3 regions of the Mesorhizobium sp. M0491 genome follow, and region 1 is predicted to be linked to each of the others. Evidence: predicted binding sites of a transcription regulator. Region 1 holds the regulator's gene; each other region holds the start of a gene.
What was found. Region 1 encodes LexA, which represses DNA repair genes until DNA is damaged. Its sites were predicted from a motif close to TGTTCNNNNTGTGTTCNG; they were not measured.

Region 1 (6,925 bases):
GATAGCCGCGGTGCAGGAGGACGCCGGCGTCGCCGTCGATGAAGGTGATTTCGGACTCGCAGCTTGCCGTCGAGGTGAAGCCGGGATCGTAGGTGAAAGCGCCGGTGGTGGAGTAGAGCGAGGCGATGTCGATGACATCAGGCCCGACCGAACCACTTCGCACCTTGAATTCATGGGTCTTGCCGGCGAATGCAAGCGTTGCCGTGGCCTCCTGGGTCTTGCCGCCCAAATCCATTTTTTTCGCAGCTTCGGTCATTGCAAACTCCTTCTTGTTTCCTCATGCCGGCAAAGGCAAAATTCTGCAGAGCGACACGTCGAAAATCACCGCAATGCGCGTATTCGCCACCGCATTTCAGGAGGTGCGTGCCAGATTGGGCCAAGGCCTAATGTTGCACTGCGAAACCCGCCTTTCAATGCCAATCTTCTTGGGCCAGTTTGCTCCTAATCGATTTGATCTGAGATGCGCGCCAGGCTTTCCTCGCGGCCGAGCACGGCGAGCACATCGAACACGCCCGGCGAGGTGCTTTTGCCGGTCAAAGCGGCGCGCAAAGGCTGGGCCACCGCGCCGAGTTTGTGACTGCCGGCCGCAGCCACCTCACGGATCGCCGCCTCCGCCGAGGCGGCTGTCCAGTCACTCGCAAGCCCGTTCAAAGCTTCGTGAGCACTGCGCAGGATCTTGCGGGCATCGTCGGTGAGCAGAAGGGCCGCCTTGTCGTCGATCGGCAGCGGTCGCGTGGCAAACAGGAAGGCCGCGCCGTCGACGAGCTCGACCAGCGTCTTGGCGCGCTCCTTCAGGCCCGGAAGCGCTGCCAGCAACTGCGCCTTGGTGCTGTCCTTCAGGCGTGCTGCGATCGCCGGGCCACCTTCGAGATAGGGCAGGGTGGCGATGAAGATGTCGAACAGCTCGGCATCGCTCATGCGGCGCATATGCGCGCCGTTGATCGCTTCCAGTTTGGCGAAGTCGAAGCGCGCCGCGCCCTTGTTGACATCGCCGATGTCGAACCACGAGATCATATCCTTGATCGACATGATCTCGTCGTCGCCATGGCTCCAGCCAAGGCGCGCCAGGTAGTTGAGCAGCGCCTCCGGCAGGTAGCCCATGGCGCGATAGGCCTCGACGCCAAGCGCGCCGTGCCGCTTCGACAGCTTGGCGCCATCGGCGCCGTGGATCAGCGGGATATGCGACATGGACGGCACGTCCCAGCCCATGGCGTTGTAGATGACGGTCTGGCGGGCGGCATTGGTCAGATGATCATCGCCGCGAATGATGTGGGTGACGGCCATGTCATGATCGTCGACGACGACGGCATGCATGTAAGTGGGATTGCCGTCCGAACGCAGGATGATGAAGTCGTCGAGATCCTTGTTGGGAAAGCGCACGTCGCCCTGGACACGGTCATGAACGATGGTCTCGCCTTCGGTCGGCGCCTTGATGCGGATGGCGCCCTTGGCGCCTGCGGGCGCCTCTGAGGGGTCGCGGTCGCGCCAGCGGCCGTCATAGCGGGGCGGCAGCCCCTTGGCTCTGGCAGCCTCGCGCATGGCCTCCAGTTCGGCTGGCGTGGCATAGCAATAATAGGCCATGCCCATGCGCACGAGCTCCTCAGCCACCTCGCGGTGGCGCGGCGCACGCTCGAACTGTGACACCGGCTCGCCGTCCCAGCTCAGGCCAAGCCAGGAAAGCCCGTCGAGGATGGCAGCCGTCGCGGCTTCATTGGAGCGTTCACGGTCGGTGTCTTCGATGCGCAGCAGCATCGTGCCGCCAGTGTGCTTTGCATACAGCCAGTTGAACAGCGCCGTGCGCGCGCCGCCTATGTGCAGATAGCCGGTGGGCGAGGGGGCAAAACGGGTGACGACCTTGTCGGACATGGAACTCTCGGAAACCATCTGAAGCGGGGTGCGGTTGCGCGGACTTTCGCGCGCCCGGCGTTCATGTAGCATAGGGTGTCGAGGGCGCAAGGGGCAGACCCGATGGCTGGACGAGGCTGGGGCTCGGATCAGGGCGAGGACGCTGCCATCGGCGTCAGCGAACGGTCCCTCTTTGCGCCTCTGCCATTGCCATCGCCCCTCCTGCCGGATCCCGGCCAAGCGCCGTTACAAGCGGATGTCGCCGCCTCTGTTCCTGTTGCCGAAACCGGCAGGATCGTTCGCGTGCGCCGGCAAATCAGCCTGACATCACTGCCTCGCCTGCGCCACAGCGTGAACACGGCGGCGAGCCTGGAACTCGACCGGGGCGTGGCCTTCCTGCTGGTGCCGGTCTGCCTGGCGATCGGAGCGATCGGCTATTTTTCGCTGGCGGCGGAGCCTGACTTTGCGAGACCTGTCGCGGTTGTCATTCTGACGGGGATCTGTGCGCTGGTCTCGCGTTCATGGTCAAAGACCCATCTGTGCGCCATGGCCGCACTTTTGTGCGCCCTAGGACTGCTTGCTGCCAAGGTCGAGACGTGGCGTGCGGGCACACAAATGTTGGGCTCGGAAATTTCGACGCAAGTCACCGGCCGCGTCGTTTCGCTCGACCGTATGGAGAGCGGTCGTATCCGGTTGACCATCGACGTGATCTCGACCGCCAGGCCGAAACTGCGCTATGCGCCGGAACGTGTGCGGCTTTCGGCACGCAAGATCCCGGCTGACGTGACCGCCGGCTCCCTCATCACCGGATATGCCAAGCTTTTGCCGCCGACCGGGCCGGTGCGGCCGGACAGCTATGATTTCTCCTTCGACAGCTATTTTGCCGGCATCGGCGGCAGCGGATTCTTTCTCGGCAATCCAAAGCTTGTCGTTAGCGACGATGGCGACATGCCGCTGTCGGCCCGAATTTCCTCCAGTGTGGAAAAAGCCCGTGAAGGTATCGCCGACCATATCAGGGCCAGCGTCGGCGGCGCCGAAGGCGAGATCGCCGCGGCGCTCATCGTCGGCGTGCGCGCCGGCATTCCCGATGAGATCAATGAGGCGATGCGACGTACCGGCATCTACCACATCATCTCCATTTCGGGACTGCACATGGCGCTGGTCGCGGGCACCATCATGGGATTGCTGCGCGGCGCCTTCGCCTTGTTTCCCGACTTTTCCGCGCGTCGCCCGGTCAAGAAGTATGCCGCTGCCGCCGCGCTGTTCTCGATCGCGGCCTATCTCATCATCTCTGGAGTCGTCGTTGCCGCCGAGCGCAGCTTCATCATGCTGGCGGTGATGCTGATTGCCGTGCTGTTCGATCGAGCAGCACTCACCATGCGCAATCTGGCGATCTCGGCGATCGCCGTCATCGTGGTGTCGCCGCATGAGGTGGTCGGCCCGAGTTTTCAGATGTCGTTCGCCGCGACCGCGGCTCTGGTCGGCGCCTATGCCGGCTGGGCCGATCACCGCGCGGGAAAAGCAAGGCCGCCGCCGCCAAAGCGATCCATGCCCGGTTTCCTGACGCGAAAGTTCGTGCTGGCGGCAACCGGCCTTGCCATGACCTCGATCATCGCCGGCAGCGCCACGACGCTGTTTGCCATCTGGCATTTTCAGCGTGTGTCGCCGCTCAGCCTGTTTGCCAATCTCGCGGTTATGCCGATCGTCACCGTCGTCATGTTCCTGGCCGTCGCCAGCGCGCTGCTGATGCCTTTCGGATTGGATTGGCCGGCTCTCTACCTGATGGGCAAGGGCCTGACGATGATGATCGCCATATCGGGCTGGATCTCCGAGCGTTCGCCTGTCGATGGAGTCGGGCTGATTTCCCAACACTCGGTCCTGCTGGTGGCAATTGCCCTGGTCATCGCGACGATGGCGACAACTTGGCTGCGGCTCGCTGCTCTGCCACTCGCGCTGGCAGGCTTGCTGACCGTCTCGGATACGCGCACGCCGGATGTGCTGATCTCGGAAGACGCCCGGCTGGTGGCGTTGCCGATCGGTGGCGGCGAGCTTGCCGTCAGCCGGGAACGGCCGAACGAATTCACCGTCGACAACTGGAAACGCGCCCTGACATCAGAAACCATCGTCGTGCCAGAGGTGTTCGACAACAGCGATGGGCAATTCGATGTCGCGGATGCCGTTGATCTGCCGCTGGGATCGCCGTTTTATTGCTCCTCAGGCGTTTGCGTGGCCAGGCACATGTCCGGTGCGATCATTGCCTATGTCGAGGACCGCAAGGACACCTGGAAAGCCTGCGGCTTCGCCGAGCTGATCGTCATCAATGACGCCACCGCGTATGACGCCTGTCACAATCCGCTGGTTCTCGTCATCACCAAGCGGCAACTGGCTCGCAAAGGCAGTGCCGCGGTCTTCTTCGATCGCCAATCGGCGACCACGCCGGCGACGATCAGCTTCGCGGTGGACAGCCCATATCGGCCCTGGCACACGCAACGCAAATACTCTCGTGAGGCAAGGGGGCTGGCACCCTTCAAGAAACCGGAGAAGCCAGCGGCCAACCCACAGCCGCCTCAGTAGCGGCGGATCAGGCCGACGAGCTTGCCTTGCACCTTGACCCTGTCCGGGCCGAAAATACGGGTTTCATAGGCCGGATTGGCGGCTTCGAGAGCAATCGAAGCGCCCTTGCGGCGGAACCGCTTCAGCGTCGCTTCCTCTTCATCGACCAGCGCCACGATGATCTCGCCGGGGCTCGCCGTGTCGGCATTGCGGATGATGACGGTGTCGCCGTCGAAGATACCGGCCTCGATCATCGAGTCTCCCTTGACCTCCAGCGCATAGTGGGCGCCGCCCATGATCATGTCCGGCGGCACCGAGATCGAATGCGTCTGATGCTGGATGGCATCGATCGGCACACCGGCGGCGATACGGCCCATGACCGGGATCGACACGGCGGAGACCGCATCGTCATCATTGCCGGGCGAGGGCATCCGCGAAGGCGCCGGCTTGATCTGCCGGCCAAGGGCGCCACCCTGACCGAGACTGCCCTGGATGACGCTTGGCGAAAACTTCTTTGCCGCGTTGAGACCGGGCGCGATCGAGTCCGGCAATCGCAGCACTTCCAGCGCGCGTGCCCGGTTGGGCAACCGGCGAATAAAGCCGCGCTCCTCAAGTGCGGTGATCAGCCGATGAATCCCGGATTTGGAGGCAAGGTCAAGCGCCTCCTTCATCTCGTCGAAGGATGGCGGAATGCCGCTCTCCTTCAGGCGTTCATGGATGAACATCAGCAGTTCATGTTGCTTGCGCGTCAGCATGGCGGCCCCCAGGTTACCTGAAACCAGAATCGAAAAACAAACCCAGAACAAACCCTATCTGTTCCAGTTGTGTTCTGCAACCGTTTAAAGTTTAATGAATTTGTTAAGGCTGCTGAAATTATTTGGCGCTTGCCAGCGGGTCGCGATCAACAGGCGCTAGGCACGGCGATGCGCCTGCTCACATTGAAATTATTATGGTTAATGACCTGTGGCTCATCCTCGACCCAAGGCTTGGCATTATTAGTCTATCGACCTCCACAAAGGACGATATCAATCTTCGGGACGTTCGTTTGCCGTGAACGAAACGGAGCCAAAACGCCAACGTCTGTTGGCATTTGTGGCTGGAAATTCAGCCCTCCGTCATCTGCCAGGCAGTGAGGGCGGCGGCGGTGGATCGCGGGGATCGTTGCGTCAGGTAACGGCTTCCTTGACCGCGAAACGGCGGTCCTTCCATGCGCCCGTGCGCAGAATATCCTCCAGCACCTCAACCGCCAGCCACACATCCTTGTAGCCGACATAGAGCGGCGTGAAGCCGAAACGGATGGTCGATGGCGCACGAAAATCACCGATGACGCCGCGCTCGATCAGCGCCCGCATGATTTGATAGCCGTGATCGTGAAGGAACGACACCTGGCTGCCGCGCCTGGTCGCGTCGCGGGTGGTCTCCAGCGTGAGACCGTAGGCGCCGCACCTGGCTTCGACGAGCTGGATGAACAGTTCTGTCAACGCGACACTCTTCTTTCGCAATGCCGCCATGTCGACGTCATTCCAGATGGCAAGCGCGCCTTTGAGCGCCCGCATCGACAGGATCGGCTGAGTGCCGCACAAAAAGCGGCGGATGCCGGTGCCGGCAACATAACCCCGTTCGAAGGCAAAGGGCCGCGCATGGCCCCACCAGCCGCTGAGCGGCTGGCTGATATCGCCGTGGTGGCGCTGCGCGGCATAGATGAAGGCCGGTGCGCCCGGACCGCCGTTGAGGTACTTGTAGGTGCAGCCGATGGCGAAATCGGCATTTGCGTGATCGAGCTCGACGGGCAGGGCGCCGGCGGTGTGGCAAAGATCCCAGACGATCAGCGCTCCGGCCGCATGAGCTTTGCGCGTCAGCGCCGCCATGTCGCGCAGTTCACCCGATTTGTAATTGACGTGATTGACCAGCACCACCGCGACGTTTTCGTCGATCAGCTCTTCGATGGTCGGCGCGTCGACACCCGCGAGGCGCAGCAGGACGCCATCCCGGGTCGAGGCCACGCCTTCGGCGATGTACAGGTCGGTGGGAAAACTGTCACCTTCGGCGACGATGGCCGACCGGCCGGGCCGCATCTCCAGCGCCGCATGCAGCACCTTGTAGATGTTGGTCGATGTCGTGTCGCAGACAACGGTCTGGCCGGCCGCGGCTCCTATCAGGCGTCCGAGCTGGTCGCCGAGTTCGATTGGCATCTCGAACCATCCGGCGGTGTTCCAAGCTCGGATGAGATCCTGGGCCCATTCTTGGGTCGCCGCCTGCTGCAGCTCGCTGAAAACGGCATGAGACGCTGCCCCCAGTGAATTGCCGTCGAGATAGATCATCCCCTCCGGCAGAATGAAACGGTCGCGCATGGCCCGCAGCGGATCCGTGGCATCCATCGCTTCGACTGCGGCGAGATCAGGAATTCCACTCATGGTCGGTCAGTCCCCGGTTGTTCGCGAAGGGTTTTCCGCCACAGCGCGTCCCCTCAGTGTGCCTGTTCTCATTTCGATGATGTCAGAGCCGGGTGCGGACCGTCCACAGTTCC
Region 2 (6,925 bases), on a different contig from region 1:
CGCCGCCAACAATCATGCCGTCGCCATTCCCTGCCACCGCGTGATCCGCAGGGATGGCGCCCTGTCCGGCTACGCCTGGGGCGTTGAGCGCAAGCGCGCACTGCTGGAGCGTGAGGCGGCGTCCGACAATGCCAACCGGTCAATTCGGGCCTGACCAGGACCGGCAATGCGCGCGATGGCAAGGTCTCCCACCACCGATACGACCAGCCGGACCCAAGCTGCCGGCAGCCGGCGCGCCGAAGGCTCTAAGTTACTGGTGATGGCGGCCATTGGCGAGATGGTCGATCACGGCAGAGCCGAATGGAGCCGCACCGCGGCCGGCGAGATCGAGCTGCGGTTGTTGACGGGTGAGGTGTTTTTGCTCGGCGAGGTCGCTGTTACTCGTGTCGCGTAGAACGGTTCACCTACCTTCGAAATTCGAATTTGAAAGCAAGCACCGGAGTGAGCGCGAGAAGCCGTCCCTGTAGGGTTCACGCACAGACAAAGGAGTAAACGCAATGAACCTCATGCAAACCCAAATGGCGCCGCCGGCGAGCGTCCCCAATGCCTTCGACACCATAAGCTATGCCATCGGTGAATCCGCAATCGGCGACGTCCTGGCAGCGCGCAGCCAGATCGGCGTCTGCGCCATCCTGATCGGCTCGGACGCCGACGCGCTGGAGCGGGACCTTGGCCATTGCTTCCCCGACAAGATACTGGTCGAGGACGAGGCCGCACTGCGCGACGATCTCGCGACAATCGCGCGCTTCATCCAAATGCCCGGCGTCGGCCTCGACCTGCCGCTCGACATGCGCCACGGCACGCCATTCCAGCAACAGGTTTGGGATGTGCTGCGCAGCATCCCGTGCGGCGCCACCATCCGCTACACCGCACTGGCTCGCCGCCTCGGCCAGCCGAATGGCGCCCGCGCCGTGGCGACCGCCTGTGCGGCCAACGCGATCGCGCTGGGCATTCCCTGCCACCGTGTCGTCCGCGCCGACGGCTCACTGGCCGGTTACCGCTGGGGTGTCGAACGCAAACGCGCCCTGCTCGACAAGGAGGCTACGATATGAATGCCCATGCCAAAATTGCCAGATCGGTGATCGAAGCCGCCGAGACACGCGTCGCCGGTTACGACTGGCCGGCCCTTGCCGCCGAACTCGACGGCTTCGGCTGTGCCGTGATCGAAAAGCTGTTGTCGCCCGAGGAGTGCCGGCGGATCGCCGACCTCTATTCGGATGAGAAATATTTCCGCAGCCACATCCATATGGCCAGGCACGGCTTCGGCAAGGGCGAGTACCGCTATTTCCGCTATCCCTTGCCCGACCTCCTGGGTGGCCTGCGCAGCGCGCTCTACCCCAGGCTGGCCGAGGTCGCCAATCGGTGGAACGAGCGCATGGGGCAGGCCATGCGTTATCCCGCGACGCACGCCGCGTTTCTCGATCAGTGCCATGCCGCCGGCCAGTCACGGCCGACGCCGCTGCTGCTGCAATATGTGCCTGGCGACTTCAACTGCCTCCACCAGGATCTCTATGGCGACCTCGCCTTTCCGCTGCAGGTGGCGATCCTGCTCTCCGAACCGGGCCGGGATTTCAGCGGCGGCGAGTTCGCCCTGACCGAGCAGCGCCCGCGCATGCAGAGCCGGGTCGAAGTGGTGTCGCTGCGCCAGGGCGACGCCGTTGTCTTCGCCGTCCACAACCGGCCGGTGCAGGGCACCAAAGGCAATTACCGGGTCAACCTGCGCCATGGCGTCAGCCGGTTGCGCTCAGGCATGCGCCACACGGTCGGGATCATTTTTCACGATGCGAAGTGACCAGGGAGAAGATGGAGGTCCCCCTCACCCCGCCGGCGCATAGCGGCTGACCACCATGCCACAGGCATAGGCCTTCGAGCCGAGTAGCCGCAGGTTCCTAAAACCGCCCTGATCAAAAATCCGGCGGCCCGCACCCAGCACCGCCGGGTTGATGAAAAGCTGGAACTCGTCGACCAGCCCGGCCGCAATCAGCGCCGACGCGAAACCGGCGCCGCCGAACACCGCCATGTCGCCGCCCTCGCCCGCTTTCAGCGCATTGACTTCGCGCGGCAGGTCGCCGCTGACCACACTGGTGCGCTCCCAAGCCGGCTCCGAGGCCGATTGCTTGAGCTTGTTGCTGAGCACCACCTTGCGGGAGTCGACGATGCGCTGCGCAAAGGCGTAGAACGGATCGCGCGGAAACTTCTTCGCCGCATTGCCCCAATGGGTGAGATAGCCCTCCTGCGCCATCTTGCGGCTGAGCAGGATGGTATCGACGCCTGCGAAGACGGCGTTAAAGTCCTGCTTCAGCGCACCGTCCCAGGCGCTCTCGTCACCCCACTCCCAGAGCTGCCAGGAATGGTCCTCATTGGCGCCGACAAAGCCGTCGACCGACATCTGCATCTGCAGGACCAGCTTTTTCACCGTCATTCTCCTCAGGGCCATCGCAAAACAGTTTACATTTGGAACCGTTGACGCAAGGCCAAAACGATGTCAATAGTAAAGTGATTTAAAAATGGAACCATAGATGTCGACGCGCGAAAAGTCCGGCTGCCCGATCAACCTGTCACTCGAACTGATCGGCGACCGCTGGACGCTGCTCATCGTCCGCGACATGGTCTTCGCCGGGAAAAAGCACTTTCGCGAATTCCTGCAATCCGACGAAGGCATCTCCTCGCGCACGCTGGCCGAGCGACTGCAAACGCTTCAGGAGGAGGGCATCCTCACCCGAAGCGACGACCCGACGCATGGCTTGAGAACCGTCTACCGGCTGACCGAAGCAGGCATCGACCTCTTGCCGGTGCTGGCGACGCTCGGCGCCTGGGGCAGCAAGCACCGCAAGGCCGACGATAAGCTGGCCAGGATTGCCGACGAACTGGCGGCAGGCGGCGAAGCGGCGCTGGAAAGGATGAAAGCGGCGCTGCGAGCGGAGCATATTGTCTAGGCGGTTGCGTTCAGGCGGAACCGGCATGGCTGTTGCCGCACAAATCGCCCTTCCCTTGACAATGATCCATCTTTGTTCTTTATTTGTTCCAATCTATCAGCAACTGCGGATGTGCGGTCGGGATGGAAACGACAGCCACCATCCTGCATGCCGATCTCGACGCTTTCTACGCCTCGGTCGAGCAGTTGCTCGATCCGTCGCTGCGCGGCAAGCCGATCGCGGTGGGCGGCGGTGTCGTGCTCGCCGCTTCCTACGAGGCCCGCGCCTTCGGCGTGCGCGGCGGCATGCCCGGGCGCAAGGCGCGCGAACTCTGCCCGCATCTGATCTTCGTCGGTGGCAATTTCAGCCATTACCAGCGGCTAGGCGACGCGGCGATCAAGGTGCTCGACGATTTTACGCCATTGGTCGAGCGCATCTCCATCGACGAGGCCTTTGCCGACGTTGCCGGCTGCACGCATCTGTTCGGCTCCCCACAGGAGATCGCCACGACGATCCGCAGCCGGGTACGCGCCGAACTCGGCCTGCCGATCTCGATCGGCGTCGCCCGCACCAAGCATCTGGCCAAGATCGCCTCGCAGGTGGCAAAACCCGATGGGCTGGTGGTCGTCGAACCCGGCAGCGAGCTCGCTTTCCTGCACGACCTGCCGGTCGGGCTGATGTGGGGCGTCGGCTCGGCGACCAAAGCGCGGCTGGCGGAAATCGGCGTCGAGACCATCGGCCAGCTGGCCAGGACGCGCAGCGGCGCGCTGACGCGGCTGCTCGGCCCCGCCGCCGGCGAAAAGCTCGCCGCGCTGTCATGGAACCGCGACCCGCGAAAACTGGAGACGAAGCGCCGGGCGCATTCGGCCGGCGCGCAATCGGCGCTTGGCCGCAAGCCCGCCGTAGCTGACGTCATCGTGCCAACCCTGCTGCATCTGGCCGACCGCGTCGCCAGCCGGCTGCGCGCCAAGGCGCGGCCCGGCCGCACGGTGACGGTGCGCGTGCGCTTTGCCGATCTCAGCGCCGTCACCCGCTCGATCACGCTTGACCAGCCGATCTCGGCGACCGCGATGCTGGCCGAGATCGCCGGCGATCTGGTGCGCGGCGTGCTTGCCGACAACCCCCACGAGAGAACGATCTCGCTGCTGGCGATCTCGGTCTCGCATCTCGAGGAAAGCTTCGAATTACAGCTCGAACTGCCGCTCGATCTCGCCGACGAGAAGCAGAGGCCCGGCACCCGAAAAGGCCTGGCACGCTTTGACGCCGACCGCGCCATCGACAATATCCGCGAACGCTTCGGCAAACAGGCGGTCGGCTATGGCACGGTGGCGCTGGAGGCGGCGCGCTCGGTGCCGGATGAATTCAGGGAACTGGCGGAGAAGGAGCTGTGAAGCCAAGGCAAAGGCTATGGGCCGGTACGCGAGTAACGATGGACCCGAACGCCAGTGGAGCTTGCCCCGTGCGTCGGCTTGCCCCGTGCCAGGGCTCGCAGGCTATGCCGTCATGGTCGGCATCGTGAGTCGGCCAATAGCCAGGTTCGCCCCTGCGGGCGGCCGTGCAGTTCGGGAACGCGGCAAGGTGCCTCAGCACCGAGAGAGGCGTATCAAACCGAATGCCGACGAAGCCATAGACGATATAGCCCGACAACAGAATGAACGGCGCGAACAAAGCCACCCATCTCAGCCTGCCAAGGCGGCGGTGATAGCGTGAAGGCCATCGCAAGAATGGCAGGAGCATCCCCGCCAACTCCCCCGTTGAAGTGCCCGAACCAGACTAGCGTCACCCAGGTAGGGTGGCAACAACGCCTATCTCCGAACGGTTCTCGCGTTCAGAGCGCGGCTATTTGAGTCGGATATCGACACTTTCAGTTCTACGCTTCGCCATCCCAATACCGCCTAACCCCGGCCATATCGAAAATGCCGTCGCGCCGGCGCAAGGCGTCGACCGCCATCTTGTTGGAATCGGGATAGACGCAGACCTCGTTGGGGTTTTTCTCGCCGATCATCAGATAGCGGCACGGTCCCGTACCGCTGTTGAGGAAGGAATGTCCAACCGCCAGGCCGGCCGGAAAGCAGACATAGTCGCCGGCTTTCATCTCGTGGCGCGCCTCGCCAAGCAGCAGCGTCACCTGCCCTTCCAGGATCAGCGCATGCTCTTCTTCCAGCATATGGTAGTGCCTGGGCGCCAGGCGCATGCCGGGGGCCGGCGCCTCGATCAGCACGCCGACATGGTAGTCGGGCCGTCCCAAGGCGGCACAGGTGAGGTGTTTGGACCGACCACCGAACCGCGCCCCCTCGCCTTCCTGTTTCCACTCGACAGCATCGCTGGCGACCGGCGGGATCGGCGCGGCCGGGGCCTTGGTGACACCGGCCGTCACATCCGACGGCAACGGATCGCCGGCGGCGAGGCCGGTGCTCTCACCGTCCCAGTAGGTTCGGGTCGCCGCGAGATCGAAGATCGCACGGCTGCCCAAGGCGCGCACCAGCACCTTGTTGGAGGCGGTGTAGACGACAACGTCGTTCGGGTTGCGCTCGCCGACGAGGACGTAGCGGCAGAGTGCGTCGCTGGTGTTGATGAGGCAATGCCCCGCCGCTGCACCTGCCGGAAAGCAGATGTAGTCGCCGGCCTTCATGACATAGGCGGCATTGCCGACATGCGCGGTGAGCGTCCCCTCGAGGATGAAGACATGCTCCTCCTCGAAATGTGGTAGTGCGCCGGCGAGGTCTGCTTGCCCGCCGGCAACTCCTCGATCGCCACGCCGACATGATAGGTTTCGCCAAGCGCGGCCAGCGACAAATGCCGGTAGCGCACGCCGAAGCGCGGCACATCGGACCATTCCGTCCACGGCACACTGTCCGATGCGAATGGCGCTGGCGATTTGTCGTCTGCCATCGGGCCTCCTGCTCCTGTCGCCCTGCCCTCTTCGCAAGCCGCAGGAGGGTCCACGACAGAACAAAGCTGCCAGCTTCCGGCATCATCGCCAAGCGGTGTTCGCCACGCTCCTGACAGAGCCCGACAGGAGCCGCTCGCTTCAGCCTCGGATGGCCTTGCCCGCCTGCTGCAGCAGCTCGAACGCAGCAAAGCGCTTGGCGTGCCAGCCGGCCAAGGTAGCGTCGGGATGATAGACTTCGCCGAGTTCCGACATGCCGGCCATCGCCGCCGTCAGATCCTTGTAAGCACCGGCGGCGACCGCGCCCAGCATCGCCGAGCCGAGCAGCACCGGCTCCGGCGAGGTCGACGCCACCACCACCATGCCGGTCGTGTCGGCAAGCAGCTGGCGCACCAACGGACTTTGCCCGGCGCCGCCACTGACGACGATGGTGTCGACGGCAATGCCTTTGTCATGCTCGGCCCGCACGATCTGGCGCGCGCCGTAGCCCAGCCCGCAGACCCCGGCGACATAGAGCCCGACCAGGCTGTCGAGGCTGGTGTCAAGATCGAGCCCGGCAATCAGCGCGCGTGCGTCCGGGTCGGCGAAAGGCGCGCGGTTGCCAAGGAATTCCGGCACGACATGGATGCCGCCGACCAAGGCCGGCGTCGCCGCTGCCCCGTTGCGGCTCTGCGCCTGCAGCGACAGCCAGGCGCTGAGGCTGAGCCCCTCGGCCTGCGCCTTGGCTGTCGCTTCGACGGCCGCCGGATGCATGCGCACCAGATGGTCGATGGCCGCACCCGCCGCAGATTGGCCGCCCTCGTTCAGCCACAGGCCCGGCACCATGGCCGAGAAATACGGACCCCAGACGCCGTCGACGAAGGCCGGCTCGGCGGTCGACGACATGGTGCAGGCCGAGGTGCCGAAGACATAGGCCATGCGCGACAGAACGCTGCCGAACGCGCCGCGCGCGCCGACCGTGCCGACACCGCCGGCATGCGCGTCGATCAGCCCCGCCGCCACGGCCGTGCCGGGGCGCAGGCCAAGGTCCGCAGCCGCCTGCGCGGTCAGCCCGCCGCCAAGTGCGGCACCCGCCGGCACGATCTGCGTGCCGATGCGCGCGAACCCCTCGTCGGCCAGG
Region 3 (6,925 bases), on a different contig from region 1:
GATAGAGATGGGCAACGTTTCCATCAATCTTGATCAATAGAATCAATATCAGGGTTCGATATGTCCGAGTGGTTGTCCAGGGAAGAAGCGCTGGAGAGGCTTAAGGTGCGGGCGCAGACGCTGTACGCCTATGTCAGCCGTGGGCGCATCGGCATGCGGCCCGACCGCGCCGATCCGCGCCGCAGCCAGTATCGTGCCGACGATATAGAAGCGCTGGCAACGCGGAGGGCGCGCGGACGGAGCCCATCAGCCATCGCTGAAAGCGCCATTGCCTGGGGCGAGCCCTCGATCGCAACGGCGATCTCGACCGTCTCGCACGGTCGGCTCATCTATCGCGGACAGGACGCCGCGGTGCTCTCCGGGCACGCCACACTGGAAGAAGCCGCCGCCGTTCTCTGGGCTCTGCCGGAACCGGTGGCTTTCGAAGCACCATCGCCGGACGCGCCCCATCAAGCCGGCCGGGCCTCGGCTTTTGCGCAACTTGCCGTGCTTGCCGGCCAGGGGCGCCCGTCACTTGGGCGCAGCGCCGCCTCGCTGCATGCCGACGCCGCGCACGCGGTCGGCGTGCTGGCCGGCGCGCTGGGCGCACCGGCAGGACCGGATCCCGTCCATCAGCGGCTGGCACAGGCCTGGTCGGTGGATGCCGGCGGCGCCGATGCGATCCGCCGCGCGCTTGTCCTGCTTGCCGATCATGAACTGAACGCGTCCACCTTCGCTGCGCGCGTCGCAGCCTCGACCGGCGCGCCGCTGGCCGCCTGCCTGCTGGCTGGGCTCGCGACGCTGTCCGGTCCTCGCCATGGCGGCGCCGGCGAGGCGGTGATGCAACTGGCCGAGGATGCGGCGCGGCATGGCGCCGATGCGGCGATTCGGCGCTGGCTCAGCCATGACCGGCCGCTGCCGGGATTCGGTCATCAGCTCTATCCCGACGGCGACCCCCGAGGGGCAGCGCTTCTGTCGGTGATCGAGGTTGACGGCACACTATCGTCGCTGCGCGACGCTGCCTTTGCGGCGACCGGCGCGCTTCCCAACATCGACTTTGGGCTGGCCGCGCTGACGCGCAGTCTTGGCTTGCCGCGCGATACGCCGTTCCGCCTGTTTGCGCTCGCACGCAGCGTCGGCTGGGCAGCGCACACGGTCGAACAGATAACAAGCCGAAGTGTCATCAGGCCGCGCGGCCGCTATGAGGGCGTGCTGCCGTAAGATCGCAAGAGCGCTAAGCTCAGGACATCGTGTCGAGCTTGCGCTGCATGGCCGCGATCTGGTCCTTCAGTTCCTGAAGATCGTCGGGCTTGTCAGGTGTTTCCTTCCTGGCCGGCTCGGGCGACGGCGCAGCGGCCGGCGCGGTGCCGGCGGGCGGGAACGGCGTGAACAGCCGCATCGCATTCTGGAACATTTCCATGTTGCGGCGTGTCTGTTCCTCCAGCGCCTTGATCGGCGTGGTGATCTTCATCATGTCGAGCGGCGACTTGCCGATCGCCCCCTTCATCTGCTCGCGAAAGCGCTCCTGCTCCTTGGAAAAGGCGAGCATCGACTGTTCGAGGAAGCTCGGCACGATCATCTGCATCTGGTCGCCGTAATAAGCGATGAGCTGGCGCAGGAACGGGATCGGCAGCATGTTTTGCCCGTCCTTGTTCTCCAGTTCGAAGATGATCTGGGTCAGCACCGGATGCGTGATGTCGTCGCCGGTCTTGGCGTCCTGGACGGTGAACTCCTCGCCCTTCTTGACCATCTCGGCGAGGTCCTCGAGCGTCACATAGGTGCTGGTGCCGGTGTTGTAGAGGCGGCGATTGGCGTATTTCTTGATGATGATCGGATCGTCTTTAGCGGCCATCTACATCCTCCCGGGGACACCGGCGCGCCTCTGAGCAAGCCGCCGATAACGATTGTGCCTTTTTTTTGAGGATATGCGCAAAAGCTTCACAATTCCAAGCAGTTTGTGCAGTGCGGGATCACTAAATGCTGCATAGCAGGCAAAATATGCTGCGCAGCAATGGACGAATGGCCGCCATGGCAAGGCACGACCTGCTTGCGGCGCATGGGCGCCCTGCCTATTTCCGGTTTGACTTGGGGTTGGGAAAGGGCAAGAAAAGTCCCTAACGACAGAACGACACCCTTGAAGTCTGGAGAAGAAAATGTCCGCTTCCATCGTCATTGCCAGCGCGGCGCGCACGCCGGTCGGCTCCTTCAACGGCGCCTTTGCCGCCACCCCGGCGCATGAGCTCGGTGCCGTTGTCATCAGGGAATTGCTGTCACGTGCCGGTGTCGAACCAGGCGAGGTCGACGAGGTCATCCTCGGCCAGGTGCTGACCGCCGCGCAAGGCCAGAACCCGGCCCGCCAGGCATCGATCAATGCTGGCTTGCCCAAGGAAACCACAGCCTGGGGCCTCAATCAGGTTTGCGGCTCGGGCCTGCGTGCCATTGCGCTCGGCATGCAGCAGATCGCCACCGGCGATGCCAAGGTCATCGTCGCCGGCGGCCAGGAATCGATGTCGCTTTCGACCCATGCCCAGCACCTGCGCGCCGGCGTCAAGATGGGCGATTTCAAGTTGATCGACACCATGATCAAGGACGGGCTGTGGGATGCCTTCAACGGTTATCACATGGGCAACACCGCCGAAAACGTGGCACGTCAGTTCCAGATCACCCGCGAAGACCAGGATCAGTTTGCGCTGGCTTCGCAGAACAAGGCCGAGGCCGCGCAAAAGGCCGGCAAGTTCAAGGACGAGATCGTCGCCGTCACACTCAAGGGCAAGAAGGGCGACACCATTGTCGACCAGGACGAATACATCCGCCATGGCGCCACGCTCGACGCCATGACCAAGCTGAAGCCGGCCTTTGACAAGGACGGCACGGTGACCGCCGCCAACGCCTCCGGCATCAATGACGGTGCCGCCGGCGCGCTGCTGATGAGCGAGGCGGAAGCGGTGAGGCGCGGCATCACCCCGCTGGCACGCATCGTGTCCTGGGCAACCGCCGGCGTCGATCCGCAGATCATGGGCACCGGCCCGATCCCAGCATCGCGCAAGGCCTTGGAAAAGGCCGGCTGGTCGGTCGGCGATCTCGACCTGGTCGAGGCCAACGAGGCCTTTGCCGCGCAGGCTTGCGCCGTCAACAAGGACATGGGCTGGGACCCCTCGATCGTCAACGTCAATGGCGGCGCCATCGCCATCGGCCACCCGATCGGTGCTTCCGGCGCCCGTGTCTTCAACACGCTGGTCTTCGAGATGCGCCGGCGCGGCGCCAAGAAGGGTCTCGCTACCCTGTGCATCGGCGGCGGCATGGGCGTCGCCATGTGTATCGAAGCACTCTGAAGAACTCACTAACCGGGCGGCGCGAGCCGCCCGTTCTGTATCCAGTGCCTGCCAAGCCCGACAACAGGGCGGTATCAAAAAAAGGGGAAATGCATGACCAAGGTAGCAATCGTCACAGGCGGATCGCGCGGCATCGGGGCGGCGATCTCGATCGCATTGAAGACCGTCGGCTATTCGGTTGCCGCGAACTACGCCGGCAATGACGCCGCAGCGGCGAAATTCAAGGCCGAGACCGGCATTCCGGTCTACAAATGGTCGGTCGCCGACTATGATTCCTGCGCGGCCGGCATCAAGCAGGTCGAGGCCGATCTCGGCCCGGTCTCGGTGCTGGTCAACAATGCCGGCATCACCCGCGACGCCATGTTCCACAAGATCACGCGCGAGCAGTGGAAAGAGGTCATCGACACCAACCTGTCCGGCGTCTTCAACATGACGCATCCGCTGTGGAGCGGCATGCGCGACCGCAAGTTCGGCCGCGTCATCACCATCTCGTCGATCAACGGCCAGAAAGGCCAGGCCGGCCAGGTCAACTATTCCGCCGCGAAGGCTGGCGACATCGGTTTCAGCAAAGCCCTCGCTCAAGAGGGAGCTCGCGCGGGCATCACCGTCAACGTCATCTGCCCTGGCTACATCGCCACCGAGATGGTCAAGGCGATCGACGAGAGGGTGCTCAACGACCGCATCATCCCGCAAATCCCCGTCGGCCGCCTCGGCGAACCGGAAGAGATCGCGCGCTGCGTCGTCTTCCTCGCATCCGAAGATGCCGGCTTCATCACCGGCTCGACCATCACGGCCAACGGTGGCCAATACTTCGCCTGACGACGTGGCGATGTAGGAGATCGACGGGCCGGCACACCGGCCCGTTTCCGGCACGGTCCCTTTGACGTGCTCGCGACCGTAGCTGACCCAATTCGGCACGCGAAGGTTAACAGCCGGCAGCAGCCCTGTGCAAAAGCTCCCTGGCAACCTGTGGATTCTCGGTGGATAAACTGTTCACAACACAAGATATTAGGGTGAACAAATCGGGAAAATTACGCCATCGCCGATTCGTTCCGGCTATGAGCTGAACGTTAACGACGACAGCCGGAATCGCCTGCCCAACTGCTTAACGCAGGTTAAGAAAGATCAACAATTTCATAATGTTGGTCGAGGCGCGCCAAGCCACCGTGATTGTTTCCAGGCAAAGGTTAACGGCAACGCCCTCTTAGCATCAAACGGGCCAGTTCAGCGATTCAGCATGTGGTGCGACTCGCGGTCGCGAAATCCACATGTAGCCGTGAACAAAAGCTGAATCTGCAGGAGTCACTGATTCGTCGCCGATTCGTTCCAGACTCGTTCTATCCGTTAATCCGCAGCCGATTGAAAGCTTGACAAAACCACCTTCTCGCCGCCGACGGAACATTCCGCTTTCGCTTCGCGCCCGAAATCCCTATGTGTCGCCTGTCATACGCGCCATTTGAGGCACGCTCCCGACAACCAGAGGCCAGAAGCCTTATCTCCAGGTCCCGGAAGCCTTATTCTAGGTTGATGAACATCCAGCCCAAACACACAGAGCCGCTGATCCTGTCGGGCCGCGACGTGACCGCTGTGCTCGGGCCGACCAACACCGGCAAGACCCATCTCGCCATCGAGCGCATGGTGGCGCATGAGAGTGGGATCATCGGCCTGCCGCTCAGGCTTCTGGCGCGCGAGGTCTACGCCCGCGTCTGCGAAAAGGTTGGCGCCCACAAGGTCGCGCTGATTACCGGCGAGGAAAAGATCCAGCCACCGGGCGCCAGATATTCGGTCTGCACTGTCGAGGCCATGCCGCGCGAGACCGACGCCGCCTTCGTCGCCATCGACGAAGTGCAGCTCGCCGGCGACCTCGAGCGTGGCCACATCTTCACCGACCGCATCCTGCATCTGCGCGGCCGCCAGGAAACGCTGCTGCTCGGTGCAGCCACCATGCATGGCATTCTGCAGCGCCTGCTGAGGGGTGTCTCGGTGGTGACGCGGCCGAGGCTGTCGCATCTTGCCTATGCCGGCTCCAAGAAGCTGACCCGCCTGCCGCGGCGCACGGCGATCGTCGCCTTTTCCGCCGACGAGGTCTACGCCATCGCCGAGCTGATCCGCCGCCAGCAGGGCGGTGCCGCCGTCGTGCTCGGCGCGCTCTCGCCGCGCACCCGCAACGCCCAGGTGGCGCTGTTCCAGTCCGGCGATGTCGACTACCTCATCGCCACCGATGCCATCGGCATGGGTCTCAACCTCGATCTCGACCACGTCGCCTTCGCCCAGAACCGCAAGTTCGACGGCTTCCAGTATCGCAACCTGACCGCGGCCGAGCTCGGCCAGATCGCCGGCCGCGCCGGCCGGCATCTGCGCGACGGCACCTTCGGCGTCACTGGCCAGGTCGACCCGCTGGACGAAGAGCTGATCAAGAAGATCGAAGGCCATGATTTCGATCCGGTGAAGGTGCTGCAGTGGCGCACCGCGCATTTCGACTTCGCCAGCCTCGACGCGCTGAAGCGCTCGATCGAGACCAACGCCCCCGTCGAGGGACTGACGCGGGCATTGCCTGCCGTCGATGCACAGGCGCTCGAGCATCTGTCGCGCGACGAGGACATTCGCGCACTCACCACCAATGCCAAGCGCGTGGCGCTGCTGTGGGAAGCCTGCGCGCTGCCCGACTACCGCAGGATCGCGCCGGCGCAGCATGCCGACCTCATCGCTTCCATTTACACGGACCTGGCACGCCACGGCCATGTCGACGAGAATTACATGGCCGAGCAGGTGCGCCGCGCCGATACCACCGAGGGCGATATCGACACGCTGTCGCATCGCATTGCCCAGATCCGCACCTGGACATTCGTGTCGAACCGGCCCGGCTGGCTGGCCGATCAGGCACACTGGCAGGAAAAGACGCGCGAAATCGAAGACAGATTGTCGGATGCGCTGCATGAGCGGTTGACGAAACGCTTCGTAGACCGCAGGACTTCCGTCCTCATGCGGCGCCTTAGAGAAAATACCATGCCTGAAGCCGAAATTAGTCCTACCGGAACCGTCCTTGTCGAAGGCCATCATGTCGGCGAGCTGCAAGGGTTCCGCTTCACCGCGGACCAGACCGCCGGCGGTGAAGACGCCAAGGCGGTGCGCACCGCCGCCCAGAAGGCGCTGGCCGCCGAGTTCGAGGCTCGCGCCGAACGCTTTGGCGCCTCGGCCAATGGCGACATTGCGCTTGGCTCGGACGGCACGCTGCGCTGGATCGGCGCGCCGATCGGCACGCTGGTATCAGGCGAAGACGCGCTGAAGCCGCGGCTGGTGCTGCTGGCCGACGAACAGCTGACCGGCCCGGCGCGCGACAAGGTCGCCGCGCGTGCAGAGCGATTCGTCAATTTCCAGATCGAGTCGCTGCTGAAGCCGCTGGTCGATCTCAGGAACGCCGACCAGATTTCCGGCATCGGCCGCGGCATCGCCTTCCAGCTGGTCGAGAATTTCGGCCTCATCAACCGCCGCGACATCGCCGAGGAGATGAAGTCGCTCGACCAGGAAGGCCGCGCCGCCCTTCGCCGGCTTGGCGTGCGCTTCGGCGCCTACCATGTCTTCGTGCCGGCGCTGATCAAGCCGGCGCCTGCCGG

Region 2: dinB (DNA polymerase IV) is a predicted target of LexA. The motif match lies at 3,010-3,027, and genes of this name have one in related genera.
Region 3: NKI69_RS20895 (helicase-related protein) is a predicted target of LexA. The motif match lies at 4,634-4,651, and genes of this name have one in related genera.

Annotation. Positions count from the first base shown of each region.
Region 1 is NZ_JAMYRE010000008.1:226,955-233,879, reverse strand. It holds gene gltA (citrate synthase) at 1-256, opposite strand, end outside; gene gltX (glutamate--tRNA ligase) at 442-1,866, opposite strand; gene NKI69_RS13015 (ComEC/Rec2 family competence protein) at 1,969-4,419, shown strand; gene lexA (transcriptional repressor LexA) at 4,413-5,153, opposite strand; gene kynU (kynureninase) at 5,565-6,812, opposite strand; gene kynA (tryptophan 2,3-dioxygenase) at 6,895-6,925, opposite strand, start outside.
Region 2 is NZ_JAMYRE010000011.1:165,220-172,144, forward strand. It holds gene ada (bifunctional DNA-binding transcriptional regulator/O6-methylguanine-DNA methyltransferase Ada) at 1-154, shown strand, start outside; gene NKI69_RS16505 (hypothetical protein) at 167-394, shown strand; gene NKI69_RS16510 (methylated-DNA--[protein]-cysteine S-methyltransferase) at 498-1,052, shown strand; gene NKI69_RS16515 (2OG-Fe(II) oxygenase) at 1,049-1,792, shown strand; gene NKI69_RS16520 (dihydrofolate reductase family protein) at 1,817-2,416, opposite strand; gene NKI69_RS16525 (winged helix-turn-helix transcriptional regulator) at 2,520-2,936, shown strand; gene dinB (DNA polymerase IV) at 3,059-4,306, shown strand; gene NKI69_RS16535 (excalibur calcium-binding domain-containing protein) at 4,278-4,652, opposite strand; gene NKI69_RS16540 (cupin domain-containing protein) at 4,786-5,595, opposite strand; gene NKI69_RS16545 (cupin domain-containing protein) at 5,544-5,807, opposite strand; gene NKI69_RS16550 (FGGY-family carbohydrate kinase) at 5,947-6,925, opposite strand, start outside.
Region 3 is NZ_JAMYRE010000015.1:170,152-177,076, forward strand. It holds gene NKI69_RS20875 (citrate/2-methylcitrate synthase) at 61-1,200, shown strand; gene phaR (polyhydroxyalkanoate synthesis repressor PhaR) at 1,220-1,831, opposite strand; gene NKI69_RS20885 (acetyl-CoA C-acetyltransferase) at 2,133-3,311, shown strand; gene phbB (acetoacetyl-CoA reductase) at 3,405-4,130, shown strand; gene NKI69_RS20895 (helicase-related protein) at 4,839-6,925, shown strand, end outside.